DNA from 3 places in the Acidovorax sp. SDU_ACID1 genome. Region 3 is predicted to be linked to each of the others. Evidence: predicted binding sites of a transcription regulator. Region 3 holds the regulator's gene; each other region holds the start of a gene.
The links. Region 3 encodes FNR, which switches genes on or off when oxygen is low (the NO sensors DNR and NnrR bind a similar motif). Its sites were predicted from a motif close to TTGATNNNNATCAA; they were not measured.
Positions count from the first base shown of each region.

Region 1: a site for FNR is predicted at 1,558-1,571, ahead of AAG689_RS03300 (DUF3079 domain-containing protein). Genes of this name have one in related genera too.
Region 2: a site for FNR is predicted at 1,519-1,532, ahead of dsrO (sulfate reduction electron transfer complex DsrMKJOP subunit DsrO). Genes of this name have one in related genera too.

Region 1 covers NZ_CP152342.1:690,906-694,105, reverse strand. The annotation lists gene pbpC (penicillin-binding protein 1C) at 1-562, opposite strand, end outside; gene AAG689_RS03305 (methylglyoxal synthase) at 622-1,494, opposite strand; gene AAG689_RS03300 (DUF3079 domain-containing protein) at 1,616-1,834, shown strand; gene AAG689_RS03295 (endonuclease/exonuclease/phosphatase family protein) at 1,807-2,682, opposite strand; gene AAG689_RS03290 (carbohydrate ABC transporter permease) at 2,748-3,200, opposite strand, start outside.
Region 2 covers NZ_CP152342.1:1,896,718-1,899,917, reverse strand. The annotation lists gene putA (trifunctional transcriptional regulator/proline dehydrogenase/L-glutamate gamma-semialdehyde dehydrogenase) at 1-607, shown strand, start outside; gene AAG689_RS09305 (2'-5' RNA ligase family protein) at 662-1,261, opposite strand; gene dsrO (sulfate reduction electron transfer complex DsrMKJOP subunit DsrO) at 1,591-2,373, shown strand; gene nrfD (NrfD/PsrC family molybdoenzyme membrane anchor subunit) at 2,388-3,200, shown strand, end outside.
Region 3 covers NZ_CP152342.1:2,897,926-2,901,125, reverse strand. The annotation lists gene ccoG (cytochrome c oxidase accessory protein CcoG) at 1-371, shown strand, start outside; gene AAG689_RS14315 (FixH family protein) at 431-712, shown strand; gene AAG689_RS14310 (hypothetical protein) at 828-1,115, shown strand; gene fnr (fumarate/nitrate reduction transcriptional regulator Fnr) at 1,141-1,863, opposite strand; partial or broken gene hemN (oxygen-independent coproporphyrinogen III oxidase) at 2,059-3,200, shown strand, end outside.

The DNA.
Region 1 (3,200 bases), 2.2 Mb from region 3:
CGTCCAGCCCGTGCGCGGCCTTGCCGAACAGCGTGCGCGCGAGCGCGTCGATACCCACGATCTCGCCACGGAACGGCACGAGGTTCAGGTACGCCTCCAGGATCTGGTCCTTGCGCCAGCGCCGGTCGAGCACCTGCGCGGCCATGGCCTGGCCGAGCTTCTGCGTGACCGTGCGCCCGCCCGGCCCCTGGCGCCAGTCGCCATCGAGCAGGCCCGCGAGCTGCATGGTGAGCGTGCTCGCGCCGCGCGTGCGCTGGTTCCACAGGTTGCCCCAAGCGGCGGCGGAGACGGCGGCCCAGTCCACCCCGCTGTGCTCGTAAAAGCGCTTGTCCTCGCTCAGTACCAGGGCCGTGCGCAGCGCGGGCGACACGGCGGCCAGCGGCTGCCACTGGCCCCGGCGCACCGTGGCGTCGGTGCGCAGGCGCTGGATCACCTCGCCCTCGCGCGAGAGCACCAGCGTCTCGGACGGACGGAAGTCAGCGCGCACCTCGTCGAACGTGGGCAGCGCGTGCGCCCACGCGGCCGCCAGGGCCAGCCAGACGGCGGCGAGCGCACGGCGCATTGACGCCCGGCGTATCGACGCGCGACGTATCGACGCCCGACGTATCGACGCCCGACGCATCAGAGTCCGGCGCGCAAGCGGGCCGCGTCGCACCAGCGCTGCGCCACGGCGGGCGTGGTGGCGCATACCGCATCGTGCGTGGCCGTGGTCACGGCGCGCTCCAGCAGCTGGATATCGGCCTCGTGCTGGCGTGCCACGTGCGGGTCCTCGAAGAAGATCGCGCGGTGGCAACGCCGCTCCAGCACCAGGTCGGCGATCTGCGCGTCGCCGCCCAGCGGGCCGCTGTTGAAGCGCTGCACCCAGGGCACGTCCGCGGGCCAGCCCCGGCTCCATGCCATCTCGTTGAGGCGCTGGCCCGTCGTGCCCGTGCCCACGCGGCGGCCGAAGCGCGAGAGCAGGTCGAAGTTGCGCGCGGCGAAGTCGAGCATGGCACTCTTCATCGCGTCGTGGGCGATCAGCGCGAGCGTCTGCGCGCCGTGGTCGTGAAAGCGGTCTGCGTTGCGGTCGGGTGGCAGGCCCGCATGGATACGCTCCATCTCCACCCAGTCGCGCGCGCTCGCCACGGTGGAAAGGAACGGCTTGCCGTGGATCACGCACTGGCGCTTGAGCGCCAGCGCCTCGGGGAAGATGGACGACGGGTCCACCGGGTCGATGAGGTAGATCGCGCCATCCAGCGTGCGCCCCGGCTCGGGCATGCCCACCACCTCGGCCACGAGCTTCATGAGCCCGCCGTCACGCCCGTAGGGATAGCGCACCAGCGGCGCGTAGCCGCGCAGCATGCCGGCGGCGGCGATCGCATCGTGCGTGCGGCCCACGGCGTGCAGGCCCATGTTCAGTTCGCGGATGCCCGCCTCGCAGGCGCGCAGGAAAGCGAACAGCGCGGCGTCTTCGGTGTGGTGGTGCAGGCGGTTGGCGGCGAGGCCGATGAGCATGGCGTGGCGTCTTTCGTTGGAAAACCCCGGAATCGTAAGCGCCGTGGAGCGGCCCCGGGGGATTTGATGCATATCAAAACCCCACTCGCAGCGGGTCACCAGACTGCATGCACCCACTGCCATGAGCCACAAGAAGTTCCCCATCCATCCCGCGCGCCCCGAGCTGATCTGCTGGGGCTGCGACCGCTACTGCGCGGCGGATGCGATGGCCTGCGGCAACGGGTCGGACCGCACGCAGCATCCGTCGGAGCTGTTCGGGCCGGACTGGGCCGAGTGGGAGCCTCCCGTGGAGCAGCGCCGGGACCCTCCGTCTCACCCCAGCGACAAGAGCACGGGCTGATGGTCCGACGCCTGCGTCTGCACATCCACATCCATCGCACGCACGCGGCCCTTGAGCGAATCGCTGACCCAGACGAAGTCACAGGCCACCGGCTCGGGCGCGTAGGTGCGGTCGAACAGGCAGAACGTGGGCGGCTGCGGCTCGGCGGGGTGCAGCAGGCGCCAGGCGTCGTGCAGCGGCGGCGTGCCGGGTTGCGCCCAGCCGGCGGCCTCAAAGGGCGAGAGGGGCGCGGCGATGGCGGCGTATTCGGGCTCGTGCGCCTGCAGGTTGAAGTCGCCGCAGAGCACGGCATGCGGCGTGTGCGGCTTGGACTGGAAGGGCGAGCCGTCGCGCGCGTCCTGCGGCGGGCGCGCGGCCTGGGCCGTGGCCTCCAGGTGCAGGGCGCGCAGGGCGAGGGCCTGGGCCATGCGCTGGGGCTTGGAGAAGTATTCGAGGTGCGTGGTCATCACGCGCACCGCGCCCAGCGCCGCATCGCGCACGGTGAGCACGGTGCACATGCGCGGCATGCTGCGCACGCCCGCGTCGTGCGGGTACGGCAGCGGGTGGTGGCGCAGTTGCAGCACGGGCAGGCGCGTGGCGATGAGGTTGCCGAAGCGCTGGCGGCCCGCAGCCGTCCATTCATCGACCGCCGCGCCGAAGAAGACCTGCCAGCCGGGCGGCAGCAGCGCGCGCACCTGGGCGAGCTGGTCGCCGGGCGCGCCCGCGAGGCCGGGGTAGTGGACGGCGATTTCCTGCAGGCAGAGCACGTCCACGTCGCCCATGCCGAGCGCATGGCGCACGATGCGCGCCACGTCCACGCGGCCGTCCAGGCCGCGGCACCATTGGGTGTTCCAGGTGACGATTTGCATGCTGCAATCTCAAAAACGATAGCTGCTCGCGCTTTCTATATAAGCGCTGGAGGCCGATTTGACTGTTATTTAATTCCGGCGCGCATGAAGCTCTGCACGAACTGGCGCTGGAACAGGATGAAGCCGATGAGCAGCGGCGCGGTGGACATGAGCGTGGCGGCAGTGATGATCGACCATTCGACGCCCTGCTCCACGGACGAAAACACCTGCAGCCCCACGGTGAGCGGGCGCGATTCGACGCTGTTGGTGATGATGAGCGGCCACAGGAAGTTGTTCCAGTGGAAGCTGACCGACACCAGCGCGAACGCGGTGTAGACCGGCCGCGCGAGCGGCACGTAGACGCGCCAGAGCACCTGCAGCGCGCTCGCGCCTTCCACGCGCGCGGCTTCGTCCAGCTCCTTGGGGATGCCCATGAAGGTCTGGCGCAGCAGGAAGATGGCGAAGGCCGAGGCGAAGTACGGCAAGCCGATGGCGGTGAGCGTGTCCACGAGGCCCAGGCGCCCCATGGTCTTGTAGTT
Region 2 (3,200 bases), 1.0 Mb from region 3:
GCGCGCGGCCATCGCCGCCACCGCCGCGAAAGCGCCGGATGCCACCGCCCAGGCCCCGCTGCAGGAACCCCTGCGCGCCCTCGCCGCCTGGGCCCAGGCCCAAGGCAAGCCCGCGCTGGCGCAGGCCTGCGCCGCCCACGCCCAGGCCGCCTGCGCCGGGCTGGTGGCCACCCTGCCCGGCCCCACCGGCGAGCGCAACGAATATCGCGTGCTGCCGCGCGACCGCGTGCTGTGCCTGGCCGACGACGACGCCACGCGCCTGCTGCAACTGAGCGCCGCCCTCGCCGTGGGCGCCCAGGCCCTGTGGCCGCAGGAGTCCCAGCCCCTGGCCGCCACGCTGCCGCGCGAAGTGCAGGCCCGCGTGGGCCTGCTGCCCGACTGGACCCGCGAGGGCGCCGCCTTCGACGCCGTGCTGCACACCGGCACCACGCAAGCGCTGCACGCGGTCAGCCACCAGGTGGCGCGCCGCCATGGCCCCATCGTCGGCGTCACGGCCCTGGACGTGCAGGACCCGGCCCAGGCGCTTACCCGCCTGGTGCTGGAGCGCGCCGTGAGCGTGAACACCGCCGCCGCCGGCGGCAATGCGAGCCTGATGACGATGGCCTGAGCGGATTCAGGCCAAACAGGCCTCCAGCGCTTTTCCGGCAAGCGCTGGCAGCTCCTATTTCGATAGCTCATGCGGCCCTGCCAGGGCCCAGGTGCCCAAGCACTCGTAGGGGCCGGGCGAGCCGCGCAGGTTGTGCAGCAGCGCGAAGCTGCACACCGTCCATGCGATGGGCGGCACCGGCGCCTCGGGCACAGGCTGGTGGCTGTAGCACAGCGTCATGTGCGGCGTGGTGTCGGGCACGGGCGCTGCGGGCCACAGTGCGGTGTGCAGCGCCTCATGCAACGCCATGAAGCCGCCCTGCGCGCCGGGCGGCCCGCACAGCACGCAGGGGCGCTTGCGATGCGGCGCCCCACGAAAACTCAGCACGCGGTCGAACCGCAGCGTGAATGCCGGCGCCACCACGCGCTGCGCCGCCGCCCGCGCCCAAGCCACCCGCTCGCTGGACAACGTCCCCTCCCAGCCCAGGGACAGCAGCGTGGCGTGCAGCCGCTGCGCCCGCACCCGTGCCTGCAGGCCATGTCGCGCGATCAGCACCTGCACAAGGCAGACGGCCGCATCCGCCGCCCGGGGCCCGGGCAGCACCGCGAAGAACAGATGGTGGAGCCGCGAAGCCTCGGGCTCCATGCCGGCGAGCGGCTGCTGGCGTGCGTCCATGCCCCACTGTATCGCCCTTGATGGCGAGGCAGCCCGATGGCCCTGCCCGAATATGTCTGTGCAGCGGGATATATCCCCGCTACGCCTTCCATCCGAATATTCGCCGGCCCTCGCGGCGGCGTCGGGCGCGGCCCTGTAAACCATTGCCCCGCAATGCCGAGCGGCATGCTCGGATTTATTTAATACTTCATTAATAAAGCATCATTAATATAGGAAAGTTTATTCTAATTAATGCCGCAGAAAATCCATCATTTGATTTGATTGGCGTCAAATTGAATATGCCTGATAAAAGAATAATAAAACCCACATAAATCAGAAACCCCATATTCATGCCTGACTGCATCACACCCCCACGCCCCGCCCCGGCGCGAACCGGCAAGCGCGCCTTCCTCCAGGAACTCGTGGGCCTGGCCACGGCCTTCGGCCTCGCAGGCACCGCCGGTCCGGCCGCGGCGGCGCCGGCCGGCTTCCAGCCTCCGCGCCGCCCCGGCATGGAGGGCAAGCGCTTCGGCATGCTGGTGGACCTGCGCAAATGCATCGGCTGCCAGGCCTGCACGGTGAGCTGCTCGGTGGAGAACCAGCCGCCCATCGGCCAGTTCCGCACCACGGTGCTGCAGTACGAGGTCGATCTGCCCGGCGAAGCCGCGCCCGCCATGGTCAGCCTGCCGCGCCTGTGCAACCACTGCGACGAGCCGCCTTGCGTGCCCGTGTGCCCGGTGCAGGCCACGTTCCAGCGCACCGACGGCATCGTGCTGGTGGACAACGAGCGCTGCGTGGGCTGCGGCTACTGCGTGCAGGCCTGCCCGTACGACGCGCGCTTCATCAACCACGAGACGCAGACCGCCGACAAGTGCACCTTCTGCGAGCACCGGCTGGAGGCCGGGCTGCTGCCCGCCTGCGTGGAGAGCTGCGTGGGCGGTGCGCGCGTGATCGGCGACCTTCAAGATCCGGACAGCGAGATCAACCGCCGCCTGGCAGAACACCAGGACGCGATCAAGGTGCTCAAGCCCGGCATGAAGACCGCGCCGCGCGTGTTCTACATCGGCCTGCCCGATGCATTCGTCAACGGCGTGGACGGCCAGGCCAGCGTGCGCCTGGTGGCCGAGCACTGAAGGGGAAATGCACCATGCAGATCATCGAACTCCTCACCCCGCACTACGAGGCCGCCTGGCTGCCCTGGGCCGTGCAGTACTTCTTCCTGGCCGGCGTGGCCACGGGCGCGGCGCTGCTGGCCGCGCTGTGCGCCTGGGCGCCGGCGGGCGGCCCCCTGCGCCGCCTGCTGCCCGTGGCCGTGCTCACCCTGGCGGTGAGCGTGGTCGCCGCCCCCGTGTCGCTGCTGGCCGACCTGCACCAGCCCGCGCGCTTCTGGCATTTCTATGCGCACTTCACGCCATGGTCGTGGATGTCGGTGGGTGCGCTGCTGCTGCCGGTGTTCGTCACCCTCGGCATCGCACTGTGCGCGAGCTGGTGGCTGGGCCGCGTGGGCTGGATGCGCGCGCTGGCGCCGCTGCTGGCGCTGTCGGCCCTGTCCATCACCTTCTACACCGGCGCCGAGATGATGGTGATCCGCGCGCGCCCGCTGTGGCACACGCTGTGGGTGCCGGTGAACCTGGCGCTGACCGGCTGGCTGGCCACCGTGGGCGCGGCCTTCGTGCTGGAACGCTTTCTGCCCGCCAGCCTGCGCCCCGGCACCGCCGCGCTGCAGCGGCTGCGCGTCCTGGGGCTGCTGCTGGCCGCGGCGCTGGCGGCCGTGGCGCTGGCCTGGGTGCTCGCGGGGCTGCGGGGCGACAGCCCGTCGTTCAACGCCGCACTGCGCCTGTGGCGCGACTTCCCCGTGTGGCGCCTGACGATGCTGGGCTCGGCCGTGTTCGGCGCCGCCGTGCTCGGCGCGCTGCTGCGCGGGCGCCGCCGGCTGGACGCGCCGGGCTACACGCTGGTG
Region 3 (3,200 bases):
TGCTGTGCGTGGGCATGCTGGCCAGCCTCGTGGTGCGCACGCCGCTCAAGGTGGACGTGGTCCGCGACCGCGCGGCACTGTCCCGGATCGTGGCAGGCGGCAAGCTGGAAAACATCTACCGCTTGCAGATCATGAATGCCACCGAAGGCACGCAGCGCTACCGTATCAGTGCGCGCGGGCTGGAAGGGCTGGAAGTCGCCTCCGAATCGGAGATCGATATCGGACCGGCCGAGTCGCGCTGGGTGGCAGTGCGGCTGCAGGTGCCCTATGGTTCTGCCGCGCCCGGGTCGCACACTGTGTTTTTCGACATCCAGGCACAAGGCGATAAAGCGCAGGTGGCCGAGAAGTCGGTGTTCCTGGTACCCCGCTGATGGGCTTGCCAGGTGGTTATGTTCAGGTCAGGCCTCCTTATGGGGCCAAGGAGTTTCCCATGCCCGCAGTCCCATCCATGAATGAATCGCCAGTGGCGCAGCCTTGGTGGAAATATGGCCATGTCTGGCTGGTGATCGCCGGGCCGGTGATCGTGGTGATCGCTGGCTTCGTGACGCTGTGGCTCGCGATCCGGCAGCCCGACCCTGTATTGGCGGAAGACTATTACCAGCGTGGCCTAGAGATCAACAAGACGCTCCAGCATTCCGAGGCCAGCATGGCCCCTGCGATAAAGGGCCGCAACCATGCCGCCACGCCCCTCGAGGACCAGCCTCGCCGGTGACGCGGAGCCGCATCCGAAAAGAATTGATGCAGGTAAGGGGAATCGAGAGGTCGGGTACTCTTTGCACGCGCAGGGCATGATGCTAGGCTGTCACCATTGCAAGGAGGCACGCGAAATGTGGACGCAGCGACTGATGTGGATTGCCTGGCCCGCCTTTCTGATGGCAGGGGTCATGGAAATGGTGGTGTTTGCCTTCGTGGATCCGGAGGCATTGCACTGGTTCGACCAACCCATGAACCTATCGCGGCAAGGCGTTTACACCGTTGCCTTCTTCATCTTCTGGTTGGTGATCATGGCGTCGAGTGCATTGACGACCATGCTGTCCCTCTCGCCGTTCGAGGTCAACCGCTGTCCTGTGCCCAAGGGAGACCGTCCCCTGGACTGCGCAAAGTATTCGTCCTGAAGACGCGGGCCGCCTGCAAGGCGGTTCAGTGGCAGGCTTGTTGGCTGTTCACGATGCGTTTCAGGGCATCGGTGTCCACGATGCGGACATGCCGCTGCTTGACTTCCACGATGCCTTCTTCCACGAATTTCGAGAATGTACGGCTCACGGTTTCCAGCTTGAGACCGAGGTAGCTGCCGATTTCCTCACGCGTCATGCGCAGGACCAGTTCCGACTGGGAAAATCCCCGCGCATGCAGGCGCTGCACCAGATTCAACAGGAAAGCCGCTAGACGCTCCTCGGCGCGCATGCTGCCGAGCAGGAGCATGACGCCATGTTCACGCACGATCTCGCGGCTCATGATCTTGTGCACATGGCTCTGCAGTGCCGTCACTTCGCGGGAGAGCTCTTCAATGCGGTCGAAGGGCATCACGCAGACTTCTGCATCCTCGAGCGCTACGGCGTCGCAGGTGTGCCTGTCGTTCACGATGCCATCGAGGCCGATGATCTCCCCGGCCATCTGGAAGCCGGTGACCTGATCGCGTCCATCCTCCGTGGCGACGCAGGTCTTGAAAAAGCCCGTGCGGATCGCAAAAAGGGAAGTGAAGGCTTCACCGTTGCGAAACAGCGTGCCGCCTCGCTTGATCTTGCGGCGGATGGCCACGATTTCGTCGATGCGTTGCAATTGCTGGTCGTTCAGCCCCAGGGGCATGCAAAGCTCGCGCAAGTTGCAGTTGGAACACGCAACTTTGATGGTCTGCAGATTCATGTGCACGGGCGCCCTGTTCATGTGGCTAGCTTACCTCTGAAACCCCTGGAGGCGGAAATGCCGCAGGGAATTGACCGACTTTGAGCCGAAATCAAATTGTCGCTATCCTGACCCCGTGAGTGCTTGATTAAAGTCAAGGACGAGCCGGGGTCTCTGCGGCACAGTGGATAGTCAGATACAAGGAAAATTTTCCCCATGACTGTTGTCACCACCGAGCTCTTGCGTCGCTTCGATGTGCCTGGGCCGCGCTACACCTCCTACCCGACGGCGGACCGTTTCGTGGAGGCTTTTGGCGAAGAAGAATACATTCTTGCGCTGCAGCAGCGCCGCGTGGGTTCGGCGGCCAAAGCGATGCCATTGTCGCTGTATGTGCACATCCCGTTTTGCGAGTCGCTGTGCTACTACTGCGCATGCAACAAGATTATCACGCGGCACCCGGAACGGGCGGAGGTCTACCTGCGCTATCTGAGTCGGGAGATCGACCTGCATACGGCCCATTGCGGTGTCGGGCAGCACGTCAGCCAGTTGCATCTGGGAGGGGGACGCCGACATTCCTGTCCGACGAGGGGCTGCGCGAGCTCATGGGCATGCTGCGCCGCAGCTTCGTGCTGGCGCCTGGGGGCGAATATTCGATTGAAGTGGATCCGCGCACGGTCGACGAGCAGCGCCTGGCTCTGCTGGCGGAACTGGGCTTCAACCGGCTCAGCTTCGGTGTGCAGGATTTCGACCCCGAGGTGCAGAAAGCGGTGCACCGCGTGCAGCCCGCGGAGAAGGTATTCGCCCTGGTGGCGAGCGCCCGCAAGCTGGGATTCGAGTCGGTCAACGTGGATCTGATCTACGGTTTGCCACGCCAGACTCCGGAGTCCTTCGACCGTACGCTGGAGCAGGTCACCCAGTTGCGCCCGGACCGCATTGCGCTCTACGCGTATGCCCACCTGCCCGAGCGGTTCAAGGCGCAGCGGCGCATCGTCTCCGCCGAGTTGCCCATGGCATCGGCCAAAGTGTCCATGCTGGCCCGCTCCATGGATGTCTTCATGGCTAGCGGCTATGTGTACGTGGGCATGGATCATTTTGCCTTGCCGGACGACGCTCTGGCCGTGGCCAAGCGCCAGGGGCGCCTGCATCGCAACTTCCAGGGCTACAGCACCCAGCCTGACTGCGACCTGATCGGCCTGGGCGTCTCGGCCATCGGCCGCATCGGCGCTACCTACAGCCAGAACGTCAAGACCCTGGACGAATACTACGACGCGATCAACCAGGGGCACCTGCCCGTTGTGCGCGGCTTGGCGCTGACCCGTGACGATCTGATACGCCGTGCGGTCATCATGGCCTTGATG